DNA from 2 places in the Microbacterium sp. SGAir0570 genome. Region 2 is predicted to be linked to the other one. Evidence: predicted binding sites of a transcription regulator. Region 2 holds the regulator's gene; the other holds the start of a gene.
What was found. Region 2 encodes HspR, which represses chaperone genes until heat shock. Its sites were predicted from a motif close to AAGTTGAGTCNNNNNGACTCAACTT; they were not measured.
Positions count from the first base shown of each region.

Region 1 (10,244 bases), 370 kb from region 2:
CCCCGATGAGCACGCCGAACGCCATCGTCACGAGGTACGACACCGAGAAGCCGCCGGCGTCGTTCGCGCCCAGCAGCAGAACGAACAGCGCCGCGATGGCGATCCAGTCTCGGCCGGTGCCGAGAGCTCGGATGCCGCCGACGGCGACGCCCGCGGCGACGACGATCGCCACGCCGACGATCCGCGGGCTGGGTCCGGAGACGATCCACAGTCCCGCGAGGCCGATCACGATGCCGATGGCCAGGCCTCCCAGCGCTTGCAGGCCCGCCTTGGCGGAGTCGGCGATCGTCGGGTACATGCTCACGAGCACGCCGAGCGGCGCGTAGTAGGAGTACTCGTCGTGCGCGAACGGCACATACGGCGCGAGGTACCAGGCGATCGCGGCGGCGAGGGCCGCCTTGCCGGCGAGCAGAAGGCGCGAGACCGCGAAGGCCTCGCCACCCGCGGTGCGCGCGGCTGCCTTGAGCGATGCCAGACGGGGGTGGGATGGGGTGGTCATCGGTCGCGACGATAGGCGCGTGGCGTATCCGTCGGCAGGCCCTTGACGTCGCCCGGTGCGTACGGCAGATGCTGGCGTAGCCTGGAGGTGTGAGCGCTTACGTCTCGGCGTTCGAGCTGTTCTCCATCGGTGTAGGACCCTCGAGCTCCCACACGGTCGGCCCGTTGCGCGCCGCCCGAGCTTTCGCCGTCGGGCTCGAGGCCGCCGGCAGGCTGCCCGAGGTCGTGCGCGTCGGCTGCGTGCTGTACGGGTCGCTCGGAGCGACCGGCATCGGGCACGGCACTCCCGACGCGGTGGTCGCGGGGTTGCAGGGCCACGCGCCCGAGACGGTCGATCCCGATGCGGTCCGCGCGGCGTGGACGAGCTGGACGGACGGCTCACCTCTGCTGCTCGCGGGCCGGCATCCGGTGCCGTTCTCGCGAGGCGATGTGACCTTCGAGCCGCGGACGCGACTGCCGGAGCATCCGAACGCGATGACGCTGAGCGCGTGGGATGCCGCCGGGCATCTCGTCGCGTCGGACACGTATCTCTCGGTCGGGGGTGGCTTCATCCGCCGGGCGGGGGCAGACGCCGCTCCGCGGGGAGCGGGAGGCGGACCGAGCAGCGATGTCGCGTGGCCGTACCGGTTCAGCACGGCGGCCGAGCTGCTCGAGCTGTGCGAGCGCGACGGGGTGAGCATCGCCGGGCTCGCGCGCCGCAACGAGGAGGCGCTTCGGCCCGAGGCTGAGGTCGCCGCGGGGCTCGACGCGATCTGGGATGCGATGTCGGGGTGCGTCGATGCGGGCTTGCGTGCCGAGGGCACGTTGCCCGGGATGCTGCGCGTGCGGCGGCGCGCGGGTGCGATGCGCGCGCAGCTCGAGGCGGCCGAAGCCGCGGGTGGACGGGAGCTCCCGGGGGAGTGGCTGGGTGCGTTCGCGCTCGCCGTCAACGAGGAGAACGCGTCGGGCGGACGCGTCGTCACCGCGCCCACCAACGGGGCCGCGGGGATTGTTCCTGCGGTGGCGATGTACTGGTGGCGGTTCGCGGCGGAGTCGCGCCTGGCCTCGGAGGATCTCGACCGTCGGCGCGGGATTCGGCGGTTCCTGTTGACCGCGACGGCGCTCGGCTCGCTTTTCAAGGCGAACGCCTCGATCTCGGGTGCGGAGGGCGGGTGTCAGGCCGAGGTCGGGTCCGCGTGCGCGATGGCGGCCGGGGGCCTGACGGCGGTCATGGGTGGCAGCAACGCGCAGATCGAGAACGCGGCGGAGATCGCGATGGAGCACCACCTCGGGCTCACGTGCGACCCGGTCGGCGGTCTCGTGCAGATCCCGTGCATCGAACGCAACGCGATCGCCGCGTCGACGGCGGTCACTGCTGCGCGCCTCGCGCTGCGGGGCGACGGGCAGCACTACGTCTCGCTGGATGCCGTCGTCGAGACGATGCGGCAGACGGGGATCGACATGTCGCACAAGTACAAGGAGACGAGCGAGGGCGGGCTCGCCGTCAACGTCGTCGAGTGCTGAGAGGCCCTTGCGCGCCCCGTCTCCGGGGCGCTGTTCGCCGTGCGAGAACCCTTGGCACTCGATGGGGGAGAGTGCTAATCTGAATGCAGTTGAGTCGACAGGGCTCAACTTCCAGATCTCAACATGAAGCATCAGAGAAGGGAAAGATCGATGGCTACTTACGACCCGTTCCGCGACCTCGACCGCATCGCCTCGAGCCTCTTCGACACGCGCCGCGGCCCCCGTCGCATGCCGATGGACCTCTACCGTGACGGCGACCACTACGTGATGACCGCCGACCTGCCGGGCATCGACCCGGGCTCGGTCGACATCGACGTGGACGGCCAGCTGCTGACGATCCGCGCCGAGCGCACGCTCACCAGCGGCGACGGAGTGAAGTGGATCACGCGCGAGCGTGAAGCCGCGAGCTTCCTTCGTCAGCTGAACCTCGGTCAGGGCGTCGACACGGAGGGCATCGCCGCGACGTACAACAACGGCGTCCTCACCGTCACCATCCCGGTCAGCGAGAAGGCCAAGCCGCGCAAGGTCGAGGTCACGACCGACGCAGCCGCGCCGGTGGTGCCGATCGAGAACTGATCGCGCAGATCCGCGTTCGCACGACGGGCGGCCGCAGCTCCCTCGGGGGCGGCGGCCGCCCTTCGCGTGCGGGTCGGTGCCGAATGCGTCGCGGATGCGCGGATGCGCGGATGCGCCGATGCGTCGCGGCTGAGCCGATGCGTCACCGCTGACCAACGGCGCGCGAGTCCGTCGTGCCCGGCCTCGGAACGTGCGCGGGCACACGCCCCGAACTCAGAACGGTGGAGGTTCGTCCGTCGGTGGCCCGCCGCTTCCGGCATCCCGTGGCGGGCTCGCGGTGTCGATGGTGAAGCAGACGGCCGGCATGGGAACGTCTTCGCGGTAGGTCCTGCCGAGGGGCGAGGTCCATTCGAGAACCCCGCCTCCGATCTGTCTGACCTCCCACTTGGTGAACTGCTTCATCGAGTGGTGTCTTTGGCAGAGGTGGGCGAGGTTGAAGATGTGGGTGTGGCCGCCAAGGGCGTAATCGATCGTGTGGTCGATCTCGCACCGGATCGCGGCGCGCCGGCATCCGGGGAACCGGCAGTGCTGGTCCCGCACCATCAGGAGTTTCTTCATCGATGCGGTGGGCCGATAGGTGTCGATCTCGACCGGTGTGCGGATGACCGGGTCGATGAAGAGCCGGTCCCATTCGCTGACCTGCCCGGCGAGTCGTCGGACGGTGTCGGCATCGACGAGCCCGGCCCCGACGGCTTCGGCGGGGTTCTCGTCCTTGCCCATCAGTGTCTCCGCGGCGACGGCGACTTGCACGCGTGCCCGGATCGCCCCCAGCCCACCGGCCCGGTCGGTCCCGTAGGTCGGGTCGACCACGGGCGCGCCGCCGAGAACGAGGTCGCCCAGGATGTCCGCGCGCAGCTGGTCCATCGTCCGGGTATCGGCGGGCTCGCCCGCTTCTGCGGCATCCGCCGCCGAACTCTCCCCGGCATCCGCGCCGGCGCCCCGGCCAGCGGCATCCGCCCCGCCCGCCCCGGCACCGCCAGTGCCCGCGACCCGGGCGTCCTTCACCGACTGTCCCATCTGCGTGAGCCGGTCGAGTATCCCGGCGGCGATGACGGTCGGAAGGGTGGCGACGAGGTTCGACATTCCGTCGGTTCCGTGGAACACGCGCACGCACCGTTCCGCGACCGCGGTCTTGTGCCGCTCTGTGAACGTCTGCGTATGCAACCGGGCCGCCAGGGTCTCCAGCGCACCCCGCACGCGAGAGGGCACATCCCGCTCACACACCCCGATCGCGGCCTCCGCGAACGAATCCCGCATCGCAGCCGGCACCCCCGCGCCGACGCGCACCACCAGATCCACGTGTCCGCGTTCGATCCGCCGCTGCACCCACGCGTCGAACACAGTGGGGTAGTCGTCGATGACCGTCATCGCGTGGTCGATCTCACCCTGCAGTCGGCGGTCGGTCAGCCGGGCCATCCCGGCCGCTTCGGCTGCCACCGACCGCAGCTCCATATCCGACGCCATGCCGCGCACGCCGTCGCGGCGCGCGTTGTGCAGGGCGGCGTGGCCCAGATCGGCCAGCGCCCGAGTGCGGGCGATGTCAGCGGCGTGAGAGAGGTCGAGCGCCTCCGCGTACCGCGAGAGAGCGAGCGCCTGCGACGGTGTGGGGGTCTCGCGTCCCACTTCGCCACCCACGCCATTCGCTGTCACGTTCCCATGATGCCAGCAAGGTGCGACATGTGAGTCGGACCTATGTTCGATTAAGGAACATCGGGTCACCGTCCCGCCTGGGGAGGAATCGACACCGCACGACGCCCCACGACACCGCGCGACGCCCCACGACACCGCGGGACGCCGCCCGACCGCTCCGCCGGGCGTCAGGGCAGGCGGCGCAGCTTCGTCGTCAGCTGCTCGAGCTGCTGCAGCTCCTCGGTCGACAGCACCGACATCCGCTCGGCGATGGAGCGACCGTGGGCCGCAGCGAGCCGGCGGAAGGCTGAGACGCCCTCCGGGGTCGCCGTGAGCATTGCGCCGCGCCCATCCGTGGGGTCACCGCACTTGGTGATGAGGCCGCGCGAGACCATCCGGTCGACCAGGCGCGACACGCTCGGCTGGCTGATGAGCATGTTGGCCGTGACATCGCGCAGCCGCGCCCGATGACCGGTGCCGCGCACGACCGTGAGAAGGACGTCGTACTCGGCTTGCGTGAGCTCATCGCCGGCGAAGTCGTTGCTGATGTCGTCGAAGATCTCGTGCTGCGCGCGGAACAGGCTCTCCCACGCTGCCACGGCACGACGACGATCGCTCATGGCGACAACTTTACTGCCCGCCTAAGCTGGTCGGCATGATGCGTCGCACCCGGGCGGCACTCGCGGTCGTGGTCCTCATGCTGATCACAGGCCTTTTCGGACTGACGGCCCCCGCCGCGGCATCCGAAGACGAATCCGCCGATGTCGACGCGTTCGTCTTCGATTCGCTTTCCGTCGATTACACCCTCACCCGCGACGAGGACGGCACGGCGCGGATGCGGGTCGTCGAGACCTTCGTCGCCGAGTTCCCCGAGTCGGATCAGAACCGCGGCATGCGCCGTCTTCTGCCCGAGACCTACAACGGGCAGCCGCTGCATCCGCAGCTCATCTCCGTCACCGACGAGAACGGGCAGGCCCGTCCCGTCGACACCGACAGCGAGGACGGCACGCTCGGCATCCTGACGCGCGAGCCCGGGTACCTGCACGGGCGGAACACCTTCGTCTTCACCTACGACCTCGAAAACGTCGTGTGGGACTTCGCCGACACCGGGCTGGAGTTCTACTGGGACGTCAACGGCACCGACTGGAAGCAGCCGTTCCGTGAGGTGACCGCGACGCTGCACATCGATCCCGTCCTCGCGGCCTCGCTCGCGGGGCGTCAGGCCTGCTACATCGGCGAGCAGGACAGCACGACTCCGTGTCCCGAGATCATCGCCTCACCGGACGGAACCACGATCACCGCCTCGGCGACCGACCTCGCACCGCACGAGACGCTCAGCTTCGCCGTCGGGTTCGACGAGGGCGCGTTCGAGGTATACGACACCGGGTTCCTGGCTTCGCCTCTGGGGTGGCTTCAGTCCGGGGCAGCGGTGCTCCTCGCCGGTGCCACCGGCTGGGCGCTGCGGAACCGCCGCCGGTACCTCCGCGACGATCCGGGGCGTCCGACGGTCATCGCGGAGTATGCACCGCCGCGCCGCATCGACGCACTCGATGCGGCGGTGCTGCTGCAGAAGACCTCGAAGGCGATTCCGGCCGAGATCCTCGAGCTCGCGCTCCTCGGTTCCATCCGCATCGTCGACGACGGCCACCGCCGCTGGGGGCGCGCGAAGCTGCAGGCGGAGCTCGTCGATCCCCGGGCCGCCGACGAGAACGGGCGCAGGCTCCTGCGCGGCATGTTCCCGAATCACCGACGCGGTGAGGTCTACCGTTTCGGGACCTCTGACACGCGGCTGTCGTCCGAGTCCCAGCGGGCGCTGAAGATGGCGAAGGACAGCCTCCGCGGGCGCGACATGTACAAGCCGGTGCCGAGGGGAGTGCGCGGCTGGCCCGTCGCCGCCTGGGCGATCGCGGCGGGACTGGTGATCCTGTTCGGGGCGCTCGCGCTGAGCGCATACGTCCACCCGGCGCTGCCCATCATCGGCATCGTGCTGGCGGGGGCGTCGTTCATCGTGGTCGTGTTCGCGGTCGCCGGCGATCCGTTGTCGGCCGCGGGCGCGGAGGTTCGTGATCACCTGCTCGGGCTCGACCTCTTCATCCGGTGGGCCGAGGCCGACCGCATCCGGATGCTGCAGTCGCCGACGGGCGCCGAGCGCGAACCGGTCGCGACGGACGACCCCCGCGAGGTCCTGCGGATCTACGAGCGTCTGCTGCCGTACGCCGTGCTGTTCGGCCGCGAGAAGGAGTGGGCCGAGCACCTGACGGCGGCCTACGCCGCAGCGGGTGTGAGTGCGCCGATCTGGTACTCCGGCTCGGGTGCCTTCGACGCCTCGTCCTTCTCCGCGGGCATCGGCACGCTCTCGTCGGCCGCGTCCTCGTCGTCGTCGACGTCGGGTGGCTCCAGCGGCGGCGGATCGGCCGGCGGGGGAGGCGGCGGAGGTGGTGGCGGCGGCGCCTGAGCGCTCGTCATCCGCGGCCGGCGCGCGACCCACGGACGCAGTTGAGGGCCCGACCGAAGAGGCATTCGGTCGGGCCCTCGTCCCTTTGCACCAAGAGTTTCCTGCAATCACATGCCGGTGGCTGCCACAGCAAAACAGCTACCGTGCGAGCACTCTATAACGACGAGGTAACGACGAGCAAGGGTTTTCCGTTATCTCTTCGTAATCATCGGAAACGCCGAGGCGCCACCTCGGCGGCATCCGGTTTTCGGCCTTCGCAGTGCCGTGGGTCTGTCAGGATGAGCGCGTGCACGCCCACGGCCGAGACACCGCCAGCGGACCCTTCGTGGTCACGCTCGTCGTCGACCTGCCGATCGCGAAGCCGGACGCTCTCGAGACGATCGCTTTCGTGTCGGATGGCGTCATCGAGAACGCAGGCACCGCGTTCCCGCGCGTGGGACTGGGGCGGGATGTGTGGGCCGAGGTGCAGATCCCCAAGTTCGCCGACCCGCCCCCGCTGGCGGTCGACGTGTGCTCGGACGTGTCATGGGATGTCGCGGCGACCGAGGCCGCACGACTGGCCGATGCCCTGCGGCGGGTCGGATGGTCGGTGCGGTCGCCACGCTCGGACGAGGTCTGACCCGCACACCCTGCGGCTGCGGGCTCACCCTGCGGCCGGATCAGCCCGCGACGGCGAAGAGCCCTGCCACCCCGGCAGCGTAGAGGACGAGCACGACCAGTGAATCGACGCCCATCCCGGCCACGCGCTTCGCGGGCCGGAAGATGAGTCCGACGACGTAGACGAGCGTCAGCAGCGCGGCCAGCGCGGTGAGGTAGATGTCAGCTCCATTCGCCTGCGGCAGTACGGCCTGGCCCGAGATCAGGGTGGCCACGAGGAACAGCACGGGCAGGAACGCATTGCCGCCGAAGATGTCGCTCATCGCGAGATTGTCATCGCCCTGGCGGATGGCCTGCAGCCCCGTGGAGATCTCCGGCAGCGCGGTCGCCAGTGCGAGGACGGTCGCTCCGAACAGGACCCCCGACAGGCCGATCTCGTCGGCGATGGCGTCGCCGACCCGTTCGAGCACGACACCGGCTCCGAGCGTCGCGAGCGCCGAGACGGCGAAGATCGCGACGACCGCGCGGGTGCTCATCGCGTGATGCGGATGCTGCGGCTTCGCGCGCCGGTGCCCCGGCCGGTGCTCGCTCGCACCGGGCGATGTGCCGTTCTCATGCCAGGGAAGGTGCTTCCCGGCGCGCTGCACGAGGAAGAGCCCCGCGAGCCACAGCGCCGCGATGAGCACGACGTCGGGGGTGAGGCGGGCCACGACGAGATCACCGGGTAGCTGGCTCCCCGCCATGACGACGGCGAGCACGGCGACCACGATCACGGCCTCGAGCACGAGGACGAGGGATGCTGCGCGATAGGTCAGCGGTCTGACCCCGTGCCCGCGCTTGCCGAACAGGTCGAGGATCACCAGCACCACGGTCTGCAGGGCGATGCCGCCGAGGATGTTGCCCACGGCGACCTCGAGATTGCCCGAGACGGCGGCGCTGACCGTGATGGCGATCTCGGGGAGGTTGGTCGCCACGGCGAGCACGATCAGTCCGCCGAACGCGCTGCCGATGTGCCAGCGCGCGTCGAGGACGTCGGTCGACTTCGAGAGCTGGATGCCGGCGACCCACACGACGGCGGCGGCAGCGGCGAACACCAGGAGGAGCAGCCAGAGGGGCAGGTTCGACATCCCCTCAGTGCACACCCGATCAGGCGGGTGCGTGTACCGCTTGCGTTCGCCCCCGGAACCGGCTCAGGACCCGGGACCGGTTCCGGATCCGGCTCAGCGGAGCCAGCTCGACCGGCCGAACCGCTCCCACCGCTCGACGATGTGCACGTCGCCGTCGTCGGTCGTCTCGAGCACCGTGGTTCCGCCGATGACCACGTGCTCGACGCGCGACTCCACGGCGAGCGGGTCGCCCGACCACAGGACGAGGTCGCCGTCGCGGCCGGCCTCGAGGGCGCCGACGCGGTCGTCGAGGCGCAGGATGCTGGCGGGGTTGGTGGTCAGCGCCTGCAGCGCGACATCCGCCGGGAGTCCCTCGCGCACCGCGAGGATCGCCTGCAGCCGGATCTGGTCGATCGGCACCACGGGGTGATCGGTCGTGATCGCGACTGTGACGCCCGCCGCGGCGATGAGGGCGAGAGCACCGATCGCCCGGTCGCGCAGCTCGACCTTCGAGCGCGAGGTGAGCATGGGCCCGAAGATGACGGGGATGCCCTTCTCGGCCAGGACGTCGGCGATCTTGTGCCCCTCGGTGCCGTGGTTCACGACGAGCCGGTAACCGAACTCCTCGGCCAGACGGATCGCGGTGACGATGTCGTCGTGCCGGTGGCTGTGCTGGTCCCACAGCAGCGTGCCGTCGAGCACCTCGGCGAGCGTCTCCTTGCCGAGATCGCGCTCGAACGGCTCGCCCTTGGCTGCCGCGGCATCCCGCTTGGCGACGTAGTTCTGCGCGCCGACGAAGGCGTCTCGCAGGACGGAGGCGACACCCAGCCGGGTGGAGGGGGTCTGCTTCTTGTCGCCGTACACGCGCTTGGGGTTCTCGCCGAGGGCCGACTTCACCGACACGTTCTCGGCGATCACCTGCTCGTCGACGGTGCGTCCGCCCCAGGTCTTGATGGCGACGGTGCGCCCGCCGATCGGGTTGCCCGAACCCGGCTTGATGACGACGGAGGTGACACCGCCGCGCAGTGCGTCGCGGAACCCGACCTCGTCGATGTCGATGCCGTCGAGCGCGCGGAAGCGGGCGCCGTTGGGGTCGGTCATCTCGTTGGTGTCGTTGCCCGACCATCCCTCACCGTCCTCGTGGACGCCGAGGTGGCCGTGGGCCTCGACGAACCCGGGCAGGACCCAGCGTCCCGCGGCATCCACGACCTCCGCGCCCTCGGGAACGGGCGTCTCGGCGCCGCCCACGGCGGTGATCACGCCATCGGTGACGATCACCGTCCCGCCCTCGATGGCGGGTGCGGACACGGGGACGATGCGGCCGTTCACGACGGCGAGGATGCGGGGGGCCATGTCTCCGACCCTATGCCGGACGATCACTGGAGGCAGAACTCGTTGCCCTCGGGGTCTCGCATCTGCCAATACCGCTCGGGCCACGCACCCCACTGCTGTTCCACCAGCCGGACGACACTCGCCCCCAGCGCGACCAGGCGATCCTTCTCGGCATCCAGGGCCTCGGCCGTTGCGCGGCGAGCACCGTCGGCCGGTGCGACCGACACGTCGATATGCAGGCGGTTGCGCCCCCGCTTCGCGCCGTCAGCGTGGTGGAAGTACAGGCGAGGCCCGCGGCCCTCGGGATCTTCCGCGAGCCCTCGGTGGTCGAGGTCGTCATCGGTCAGGCCGGCATCGAGCTGTTGTCGGCGCATGTCGTCGGGCCAGTCGAGGCGCGGATAGCCGAAGACATCGGCCCAGAAATGCGAGAGCGCGCGTGGGTTGTCTGCGTAGAAGGTGATGTTGCCGAGCGTGTTCATAGTGACCTCCTCGTCGCGACCGACGGTACCCCCGACCACCGACACGGGGCGAGTACACCCGGCGTCGCG
Region 1 is NZ_CP027929.1:753,727-763,970, forward strand. Features, by position in the region: gene C1N74_RS03460 (FUSC family protein) at 1-499, opposite strand, end outside; gene C1N74_RS03465 (L-serine ammonia-lyase) at 589-2,001, shown strand; gene C1N74_RS03470 (Hsp20/alpha crystallin family protein) at 2,152-2,577, shown strand; gene C1N74_RS03475 (HNH endonuclease signature motif containing protein) at 2,791-4,227, opposite strand; gene C1N74_RS03480 (MarR family winged helix-turn-helix transcriptional regulator) at 4,395-4,826, opposite strand; gene C1N74_RS03485 (DUF2207 domain-containing protein) at 4,862-6,661, shown strand; gene C1N74_RS03490 (hypothetical protein) at 6,948-7,280, shown strand; gene C1N74_RS03495 (sodium:calcium antiporter) at 7,321-8,385, opposite strand; gene C1N74_RS03500 (amidohydrolase) at 8,479-9,717, opposite strand; gene C1N74_RS03505 (VOC family protein) at 9,741-10,175, opposite strand.
Region 1: a site for HspR is predicted at 2,088-2,112, ahead of C1N74_RS03470 (Hsp20/alpha crystallin family protein). Genes of this name have one in related genera too.

Region 2 (10,244 bases):
AAATGTCGCCACCACGGCGGCGATGCCGAAGAAGTCGTGCAGCCCCACCTCCCCCGCGGCGGCGACCTCTTCGAGCGCATGGTGCCACGATTCCGCTGTCAGCGGCCCCGCCCCCGGAACCGTGGCGATCAGATAGGCGGCGCCGAAGACGCCGACCGTCATCAGCGCGAGCGATGCGGGCCCACTGAGCCACACCCACGCGAGAGCCCGTCGGGCCGAGCGCAGCTCTCGATGAGCTACCGGCGCTGCACTCATGCGACGGCCGCATCGAGGGAGCGCGGCTCCGCCGCAGCGACATCCGGCACGCCCTCCCGCGTCGAGCGAACACCGGCTCCTACCGCCTCGGGTGTGCACGCGAACCGCGCCCGATACGCACTCGGGCTGAGCCCCAGGGCCCGGGCGAAGTTCTGGCGCAGGACGGATGCCGACCCGAATCCGCTGTCGGCCGCGATCTGGTCGAGCCCGAGGTCGGTGCGCTCGAGCAGGCGCTGGGCCCGCAGGATCCGCTGCCGCCCGAGCCACGCCGCCGGCGTCGTGCCGTAGTCGGCCTTGAACCGCCGCGCGAAGGTCCGGGGCGACATGTGAGCGCGCGATGCGAGGAGGTCGACGGAGAGGTCGAGGTCGAGGTTCGCGATCATCCAGTCGGTGATGGGCGCAAGCGAGAGCGACGCCGCCTCGGGAAGAGGACGGGCGATGAACTGGGCTTGACCGCCGTCGCGGAGAGGCGGGACGACCATCCGCCGGGCGATCGTGTTCGCCGCCTCGGCACCGAGCTCGATCCGCAGCAGATGCAGGCAGGCGTCGAGCCCGGCCGCGGTGCCAGCCGACGTGATGATCCGGTCGGACTGCACGTAGAGCACGTCGGGGTCGACCTCGATGAGCGGATACATGCGCGCCATGGTCTCGGCGTAGCGCCAGTGCGTCGTGGCGCGCTTGCCGTCGAGCACACCCGCCGCCGCCACGACGAACGCGCCACTGCAGACCGTGAGCACCCACGCCCCGCGTTCGACCGCGCGGCGAACCACCGCCGTGACTCGCTCGTCGACGGCATCCCAGCTCTCGCGCGGAATAGGCGTGATGATCACCAGGTCGGCCTCGTCGGCGAACTCGAGTCCCGCGGCGACGTTCAGCGAGAACGCGAGGTTGGCCGGAACCACGCCGGGGTCGGGCGCCACGACCCGGAAGTCGAAGTTCGGAATCCCCTCGTCGCTGCGATCGAGACCGAACGCCTCGCAGGCGAGGCCGAACTCGAACGGTGCGAATCCGGGCTGGACGACGCAGGCGACCGTGTGCATGGCAGGAATCCTCCGAATACCGTCATCTCCGCCAGTATCGGCAGGATGACGCCCATCGTAGCGTTTCTGCCATGGATTCCGACATGCTTCTTCTCGCCGTCGCCCTCGTCGTCATCGCCGCGGTGACGGGCACCCTCGCAGTCGTCGCGCGCGACGGCTACCGCCGAGTGCCCACCGACGCGACGCGCGTGCCGCCGCGGGACGAGGCCGCCCCGACGCGCCCCACCGCCAGCCGGCGCCGCGTCGAGGGATCAGCCGAGGTCAGCGGGCGCGGAGCGCACGGGCGCGACGCGATGCCGCGAGCAGTCGCGACGCCGATTCCGCCCAGGTGAACCGGGCGATGTGGGAACGACCCGCCGCGACCAGCGCCGCACGAGCGGCATCGTCGTCGAGCGACTCGACGGCCGCCGCGAACGCGCGCGGGTCGCGGGGCGGCACGTAGAGCGCACCGTCACCACCGACCTCGTGGAAGATCTCCATGTCGCTGACCACCGCCGGCACCCCCAATGCGAGCGCCTCGGCGATCGGCAGCCCGTACCCCTCGTCCAGACTCAGCGTCGCGAGCATGCCCGCATCGGCCAGGAGGGCCGCGTACTCGGCATCCGTCACCCCGCCGTGGAAGACGATACGGGCGTCGGCGGGCGCGAGCTTCTCGAGTTCGGCGCGCCGGCTGTCGGAGATCCGGCTCAGCAGGTGCAGCGTACGACCGGGCAGCCACTGCATCGCGCGGACGAGCGTCTCGACGTTCTTGTAGGGCATGAACGAGCCCATGTAGACGATGTTGCGCGGCTTGGCGGCTCCCGGCATCGCCGTCGACGGCGCGAGATCCGCCAGACGCTGCGGAGCGTTGGGGAGGACGACCACCTCGCGCTTGGTCAGCTTCACGTCGGCGAACTGCCGCTTGCTCGTCTCGCTGACGGTCGCGACGAGGTCCGCGGCGTTGAGCGTGGCGCGCTGGGGCGCGTACGAGAGGTGGAAGAGCCGCCAGCCCAGGCGCACGAACCACGGCAGATCGCGGGGCGGCGTGCGGTGACGGTAGTAGATCGTGTCGTGAAGCGTCAGGATGAGGGCGAACCGCCGGCCGAGCGCGCCGATCGTCTGCATGGGTGAGTAGACCACGTCGGGCCGATGCCGGTTCAGCCGCAGGGCCGCGAACGGCTCGAGCATCGACGTGGGGGCGTGCAGCACGACGTGCGGTGCCCCCTCCGGCAGGAAGGGAACCTGCGCGGGGTCGTGCACGATGAACGTGACCTCGACGTCCTCGGCGGGGGCCGCCGCGAAGACGGCGTGCGCGAGCTCGTGCGAGAAGCGGCTGATGCCGTCGTGGAAGTCGGTGCGGATGTAGCGCGCGTCGAAGAAGAGCCGCATCGTCACGCGTCGAGCGGCTCGCCGCGGTAGAGCTTCTCGAAGGTGTCGAGGGTGCGCTCGATGTCGTGGATCTCGACACCGTCGAGCGAGGCCTGCTGCATCCGCAGGTACTCCTCGGGAGAGGCGGTGAGCACCCGGCGCAGCTTGTCGGCGAGATCGTCGACGTTGCCGGGCTCGAAGAGGTAGCCGTTCACACCGGACTGGACGAGGTGCGGCAGGGCGACGGCATCCGCCGCGACGACGGGCAGCCCCGAAGCCATGGCCTCCATCGTCGCGATCGACTGCAGCTCGGCGATCGACGCGATCGCGAAGACGTCGGCCCGCGTGTATGCCGCCCGCAGGTCGGCCTCGTCGGTACGCCCATAGAACGTGACGCGGTCGCTGATGCCGAGCTGCTGCGCGGTCTGCTCGAGGTTCCGGCGCTGGTCGCCGCCGCCGACGATGTCGAAGTGGACGTCGAGCTCGGGGGCGAGCTTGGCGACGGCCTTCAGGGTGACCTCGACGTGCTTCTCGGTCGTGAGGCGCCCGACGAACAGGATGCGGCGGTGCTCGCGCGGGGTGAGGTCGGGGGTGTAGTTGCGCTTGTCGATGCCGCAGCTGATCGGGATGACGCCCGAGATGTCGATCGTGTCCTCGAGGAACTCCGCGGCCTTGCGCGTCGGCGTGGTCACGGCACGCGACATCAGGAACGTGCGCTTGGCGTCGTCCCAGCAGAGCTTGATGATGATCTTGTCGAGGAACGGCGGGAGCGTCGTGAAGTCGATGACGTTCTCGGCCATGACGTGGTTGGTCGCGACGACGGGGATGCCGCGCTTGCGCGCCTCGCGCGTGAGTCCGCGCCCGATGACGATGTGCGACTGGCTGTGGACCACGTCGGGCTTGACCGAGTCGAGCACGCGCCGCGCGTAGTGCTTCGAGCGCCAGGGCAGCACGAAGCGCAGCCAGTCGTGCGGGTACCAGCGCCACCCGGGCAGGCGGTGGACGGTGAGGTCGGCGCCCTCGATGTTCTCGGTGAAGATGCCCGACTGCGAGTGCTTCACGCTCGGCGTCACGACGTGCACGTCGTGACCGCGGGCGGCCAGGCCGGCGGAGAGCCGCTCGGCGAAACGGGCGGCGCCATTGACGTCGGGGGCGAAGGTGTCGGCGCCCATCACGATGGTCAGGGGCGCGCGCGTACTGTCGGCGGGAACACCCTCGGTCGTCGTGGATTCGGTCACGGGTCAGGCCCAATCTGTACGGCGGAGTGCCGCCGGCTGTGGCCGACGCGGCGGGCCTGAGCTTACCCGAGCGGTCTTGGGGCTTCCGGGAGGCGGTGCGGCGTTGGGGGAAACCGGGCGGCACGGGCCTGCGCCGCGGGCTGCGCGGCAGACGGGGGCGAGCACCCAGGCGGCATCCCTAGGCTGTGGTCATGGCCCGACTCGAAGCCGATGCCGATCCCGCCCGCTGGGTACCCGTCACCGAATCATTCGGATTCTCCGGACGCCGCGCCCGCAAGCGCGCCATCGGGATGCTGCTGAGCCAGGCGAACGCCGCGATCGGCGCCGCGCCGCGCCCGGGCGGGCGCTTCGCGGCGTGGGCTGCGAGCCAGGCCGTGCCGATGCTCATGCGCCGCGCGAACGGGCGCGTACGGGCCTGGATGTGGAAGGCCGACCCCGAGCTGGTCGTCGTGCTCGCGCAGATGCAGGAAGCGACGCCGCAGGTACGCACCGCGCGGGCGATGATGCCGATGGAGTACGACGACACCGAGGACTTCCGCTCCCCCTACCTCGGGGCGGGCGAGAAGCTCGTGATGACGCTGCCGCCCGATCCGCGGACGCCGCCGTTCGTCTCGTACACGTGGGACACCGGGACGCATCTCGTGACGCTCTCGGCCGTGTGCAGCGACCGCGAGCGCGTGGGAACGGTTCTGGACGAGCTCGATCACCTCGCCCGCTCGCTCCGCGTCGTCGACGACCTGACCCTCGACGAGTCGGCCAACACCCTCCGCCTCCCACCCGCCTGATCGCCGACCCGACGCAAAGCGTCGTCGATCACCGGCCGGAGCGACCTTTCGCGTCGGTTGGGCGCAGAGTCGCGGAGGGCCGGGGTCAGCGGGCCAGCGCCTCGCGTGCGCGGAGGAGAATGGCGCGCCGCCGCGCGCCGCGGTGGGTCCTGTTCACCCGGATGACGCGCCAGCCGAGGCGAGCGAGGTCGTCGAGGCGGTCGACGTCGCGGCCGTACTGCGCGTCGTCGAGCCGGTGCTGCTGACCGTCGTACTCCAACAGCACGCGCCGCTCGACGTCGACGAGGTCGCCAAAGGCCACGAAGCGCCCGGCCTCATCGCAGATGACCGCGTTGACCTCGAAGGTGGTCATTCCGAGGTCTTCGGCGTCGAGACGCAGCTCCGTCTCCGCAACGGAGTCGGTGCGTTCCCGACAACGTTCGTACGCGAGTCGGAGCGCGCGTACGCCGCGCCGACCGGACCACCCCGCCACCGCTCCACGGAGCTGCTCGATCGACAAGACAGGATCATGCCTGCGCATGAGAGAGTCTGCCGCGATGACGAGCTCGCGTTCGCCCATGAGCTCGGCCGATTGGCACCAGGCGACGGCCGGGTGCGCGATCGGAACGGGTCCGAATCGCCACGGACTCGCCGCCGCGGCTTCGTGCCCGCGCACCCCGGCACCACGGGCACGCCCGAGCGGTCGCGGCGCCGCGACATCCACCTGCGCGCGCAGCCGCTCTGGGATCCGGCCGCCGACGAGAGCCACTGCCGTGGCATGACTGATGTGCTCGCCCGGGCGCAGTTTCGGCAGATAGGCGGTCACCAGCGCGCGCACATCCGTCACGGGCGCACGCGAGCGGATGCCGTGGAAGGGCGCGGCCAGGTCGGCCGAACGGAGTCTGCCGCGCGTCACCCCGGTCGCGCGCGCCGTCCCGACCGTGAAGGCACCCGGCAGCGCCTCGGGAAGCTCAGCAGGAGTGCGTGCCACCCGTCCAGGCTGGCGGCCCTCCGCACCCCAACCCGAGATCTCCCCAGCCCGTTCGACATCCGATCTCCGTCGCCCCGCCTGTGCAGGACCCCTGCTCACATCCCCGCCACACGCGCGAACCGACCCGAATGGTCGGTTCGCGCGTCGGATAACGCCCCTTTGCGTCGGGTCGCTACGACTGCGGGGACGCGGGCGGGTCGGAGGGGCGGCGGTAGAGCACGACCTCGGTCGCCCGGCGCACGCGCGCGCCGTGACGCAGGGTCACGACCGCGCCGGTGGCGCCGGCGGCGAAGACCCGCGCACCGGGACGCTGCTGCATCTCGTCGCGCAGTCGTTGCTCGAGGTCGCGCACCTCGCGGCGGAGCCCAGCGACCTCGTTCTCGAGCTCCAGGATGCGCGCGATGGCGGGGAGGCTGATGCCCTCCGCAGACATCCGCGCCACTTCTCGCAGCTGCCGGATGTGACGCAGCGAGTATCGACGCGATCCTCCCTGCGTGCGGCCCGGCACCACCAGGCCCAGCCGGTCGTACTGCCGGAGGGTCTGCGCGTGCATGGCCGCGAGCTCCGCCGCGGCCGCGATCGCGAAGATCGGGGCGTCCTCGTCGATGTCGTCTTCAGCCATGGTTGGTCACCTCCTGGGCGTCGAGGGTGTCGCCGTCCAGCCCGCCGCCCCCGTTCCGTGGGATCGGGGACGGCGAGCGAGCAGCGGGTAGATCAGCCGCGCGCCTTGTTCATCAGGTCGGCGCGGGGGTTCTCGCGGGGCTCGACCTCCGCGAAACGTTCGAGGGCCGCTCGGGCCTCCTCGTCGAGATGGGCGGGAACGGCGATTTGTACCTCCGCCAGAAGGTCGCCCGTGCCTTTGGACGTGCTCACGCCGCGCCCCTTGACCCGCAGGACGCGACCCGACGGGGTGCCGGGCGCGACCCGCAGCTTGACGGGGTCGCCGCCCAGCGTCGGCACCTCGATCGTGGCGCCGAGGGCCGCCTCGGTGAAGGTCACCGGCACCACGACACGGAGGTTGAGTCCGTCGCGCGTGAACACCGGATGCGGCCGGACGGTCACGCTCACGACGATGTCGCCCGGCTCTCCGCCATCGGGCGAGGGACGCCCGCGACCGCGCAGCCGGATCTTCTGCCCGTCCTTGACCCCGGCCGGGATCTTCACCTTGAACGGCTTGCCGTCCTCGCCCTGGAGCGTGACGGTGTCGCCGCGAACCGCCGTGGCGAAGTCGAGCGTCGTCCGCGCCGTGACGTCGGCGCCGCGCTGCGGGCCGCCGAAGCCCTGGAACCCTCCGGTCGAGCGGCCGAAGCCGCCCGACCCGAAGCGACTGGACCGCCCGGTCTGCTGGTTGAACATCGCGAAGATGTCGTCGAAGTCGGCGCCGCGCGCTCCGGCGCCGCCCCGCGCACCCTGGTTGAAGGCGCTGAAGACGTCCTCGAAGCCACCGGCGCCCTGGCCACCCGCGGTGAAGCGGGCGCTGCCCGACCCCATCGCCCGGATCTGGTCGTACTCGGCACGCTGCTCCTTGTCGGAGAGCACGGAGTACGCCTCGCTGATCTCCTTGAACTTCGCCTCGGCCGCGGGGTCGCCCTGCGTCGAGTCGGGGTGGTACTTGCGCGCGAGCTTGCGGTAGGTCTTCTTCAGGTCGCTGTCGGAGACGTCTTTGGAGACGCCCAGCACCTTGTAGAAGTCCTTATCGAACCAGTCCTGACTGGCCATGTCGTTGCCTCCTATTCGGCCGGCACGGCGACGACGACCTTCGCCGGACGCAGCTCGATGCTGCCGAGGCGGTAGCCGACCTCGACGACCTCGAGGATCGTCGGCTCGGCCGTGCCCGGGGTGGGCGCCTGGAAGATCGCCTCGTGCTGCTGCGGGTCGAAGGCGTCGCCGGCGGCGCCGTAGGACTCGACACCCAAGCGCGCCACGACCCCGCGGAGCTTGTCCGCGATCACAGCGAGCGGCGATCCCTCGACGAGGTCACCGTGCTTGTCGGCACGGTCGAGGTCGTCGAGCACGGGCAGCAGCCCCTTGGCGACCGACCCCTTGGCGCGCTCGATCTCGGCCTCGCGCTGGTCCTCGGTACGCCGACGGTAGTTGGCGTACTCGGCCTGCACGCGCTTGAGGTCGAGCAGCAGGTCGTGCTCCTCGGCCGGCGCCTCGGCGACGGCCGCCTCGTCGGACTGCGTCGCTCCGAGGATGTCGTCGATGGTCAGTTCGTCGTCCGCAGCCGCGGCGTCGGCGGCATCCGATGCTCCGGGGGCCTCGTGCGCGTCGGGGCCGGACGCCTGGGCGTCCGACCCCTCCTCGCCGAGGACCTCGTCATCGCCGTGCGGCTCTTCGAAGTCCTTGTCGGTCATGATTACTTCTTCTCGTCCTCGTCTTCGACGACCTCGGCGTCGACGACGTCCTCATCGGATGCCGCCGCACCGGTGTCACCGGTCGGAGCGTCGGTCGGGGCTCCCGGCGCCTGGTCTGCCTGACCCTGCGCGTAGATGGCCTCGCCGAGCTTGCCCTGCGATGCGTTGAGCTTCTCGAACGCGGTCTTCACGGCCTCGTCGTCGTCGCCAGCGAGCGCGGTCTTCAGCGCGTCGACGTCGCCCTGGACCTCGGACTTGACGTCCTCGGGGAGCTTGTCGGCGTTGTCGGCGATCAGCTTCTCGATCGAGTACGACAGGGTCTCGGCCTGGTTGCGGACCTCGGCGGCCTCGCGGCGCTTCTTGTCCTCTGCCGCGTGCTCCTCGGCCTCGCGCACCATGCGCTCGATGTCGTCCTTGGGCAGCGACGAGCCGCCCGTGATCGTCATCGACTGCTCCTTGCCGGTGCCCTTGTCCTTCGCCGAGACGTGCACGATGCCGTTCGCGTCGATGTCGAAGGTGACCTCGACCTGCGGGATGCCGCGGGGTGCCGGTGCGATGCCCGTGAGCTCGAACGTGCCGAGCGGCTTGTTGTCGCGGGTGAAGTCGCGCTCGCCCTGGAAGACCTGGATGGCGACCGACGGCTGGTTGTCGTCGGCGGTCGTGAAGGTCTCGCTGCGCTTGGTGGGGATGGCGGTGTTGCGCTCGATGAGCTTCGTCATGATGCCGCCCTTGGTCTCGATCCCGAGGCTCAGGGGGGTCACGTCGATGAGGAGGACGTCCTTGCGCTCGCCCTTGAGGACGCCGGCCTGCAGGGCGGCGCCGACGGCGACGACCTCGTCCGGGTTCACGCCCTTGTTGGGCTCCTTGCCGGCTTCCTTCTTCACGAGCTCCGACACGGCGGGCATACGGGTGGAACCACCCACGAGCACGACGTGGTCGATGTCGCCGACCTTGATGCCGGCCTCGCGGATGACGTCCTCGAACGGCTTCTTCGTGCGGTCGAGCAGGTCCTTGGTGAGGTCCTCGAACTTCGCGCGCGACAGCGTCTCGGACAACGAGACGGGGCCCGAGTCGGTGAGCGAGAGGTAAGGCAGGTTGATCGAGGTCGACTGCGAGCTCGAGAGCTCCTTCTTCGCCTGCTCAGCGGCCTCCTTGAGGCGCTGCAGCGCGATCTTGTCGCCGGAGACGTCGACGCCGGTCGTGTCCTTGAACTGCTTGATCAGGTACTCGACGATGCGCTGGTCCCAGTCGTCACCACCGAGGCGGTTGTCACCGGCGGTGGCGCGCACCTGGATGGTCGAGAAGTCGTCGTCCTTGCCCACCTCGAGCAGCGAGACGTCGAAGGTTCCACCACCGAGGTCGAAGACGAGGATGAGCTCGTCCTCCTTGCCCTTGTCGAGACCGTAGGCGAGCGCGGCGGCCGTCGGCTCGTTGATGATGCGCAGGACGTTGAGACCCGCGATCTCGCCGGCCTCCTTGGTGGCCTGGCGCTCGGCGTCGTTGAAGTACGCGGGGACGGTGATGACGGCGTCCGTCACCGTGTCGCCCAGGTACTGCTCGGCGTCGCGCTTGAGCTTCTGGAGGATACGGGCCGAGATCTCCTGCGGCGTGTACGCCTTGCCGTCGATCGACTGGGTCTTCCAGTCGGTGCCCATGTGGCGCTTGACCGAGGTCAGCGTGCGGTCGACGTTGGTGACGGCCTGCCGCTTGGCGGTCTCACCGACGAGGACCTCGCCGTCCTTGGTGAACGCGACGACCGAGGGGGTCGTACGGAGCCCTTCGGCGTTGGCGATGACCTTGGGCTCGCCGCCCTCGAGGACGGCCACGACGGAGTTCGTCGTGCCCAGGTCGATACCCACTGCACGTGCCATGAGTTGTCTCCTTACTTGCGGTTCGAATGGATCGGAAGTCTGCGGCGGCCCAACCTGAGCCGCGATGACTCAACTGTACTCGCGCCGGAAAACCCTGTCAAGAGAACTTGAGTCTGGTCGTATCAAGTTCGACGATAAGCAGCGTCAGCCGCATGACGATGGACTGAGGAAAAGCTGAGTAACCCTGAGGCGGCATCATCGGATCCTCCCAGGGGAGCGCTATATGTTGAGTCCACCCATGACAAGAAGCGTGAACCCGAACTCGCCTCTCGTCGACATCGAGCCCGCGATGGGCGGTCGCCGAGCGTTCCCGCGCGCACGGAGGCGCTCATGACTCGCAGCGCTGTCGTCATCGAGGATGACGACGACCTCCGTCACCTG
Region 2 is NZ_CP027929.1:387,236-397,479, reverse strand. Features, by position in the region: gene C1N74_RS01885 (hypothetical protein) at 1-162, opposite strand, end outside; gene C1N74_RS01880 (helix-turn-helix domain-containing protein) at 252-1,295, opposite strand; gene C1N74_RS01875 (hypothetical protein) at 1,367-1,627, shown strand; gene C1N74_RS01870 (glycosyltransferase) at 1,557-2,663, opposite strand; gene C1N74_RS01865 (glycosyltransferase) at 2,666-3,814, opposite strand; gene C1N74_RS01860 (hypothetical protein) at 4,072-4,665, shown strand; gene C1N74_RS01855 (hypothetical protein) at 4,751-5,635, opposite strand; gene C1N74_RS01850 (heat shock protein transcriptional repressor HspR) at 5,808-6,257, opposite strand; gene C1N74_RS01845 (DnaJ C-terminal domain-containing protein) at 6,350-7,354, opposite strand; gene C1N74_RS01840 (nucleotide exchange factor GrpE) at 7,366-7,992, opposite strand; gene dnaK (molecular chaperone DnaK) at 7,995-9,863, opposite strand; gene C1N74_RS01830 (response regulator transcription factor) at 10,194-10,244, shown strand, end outside.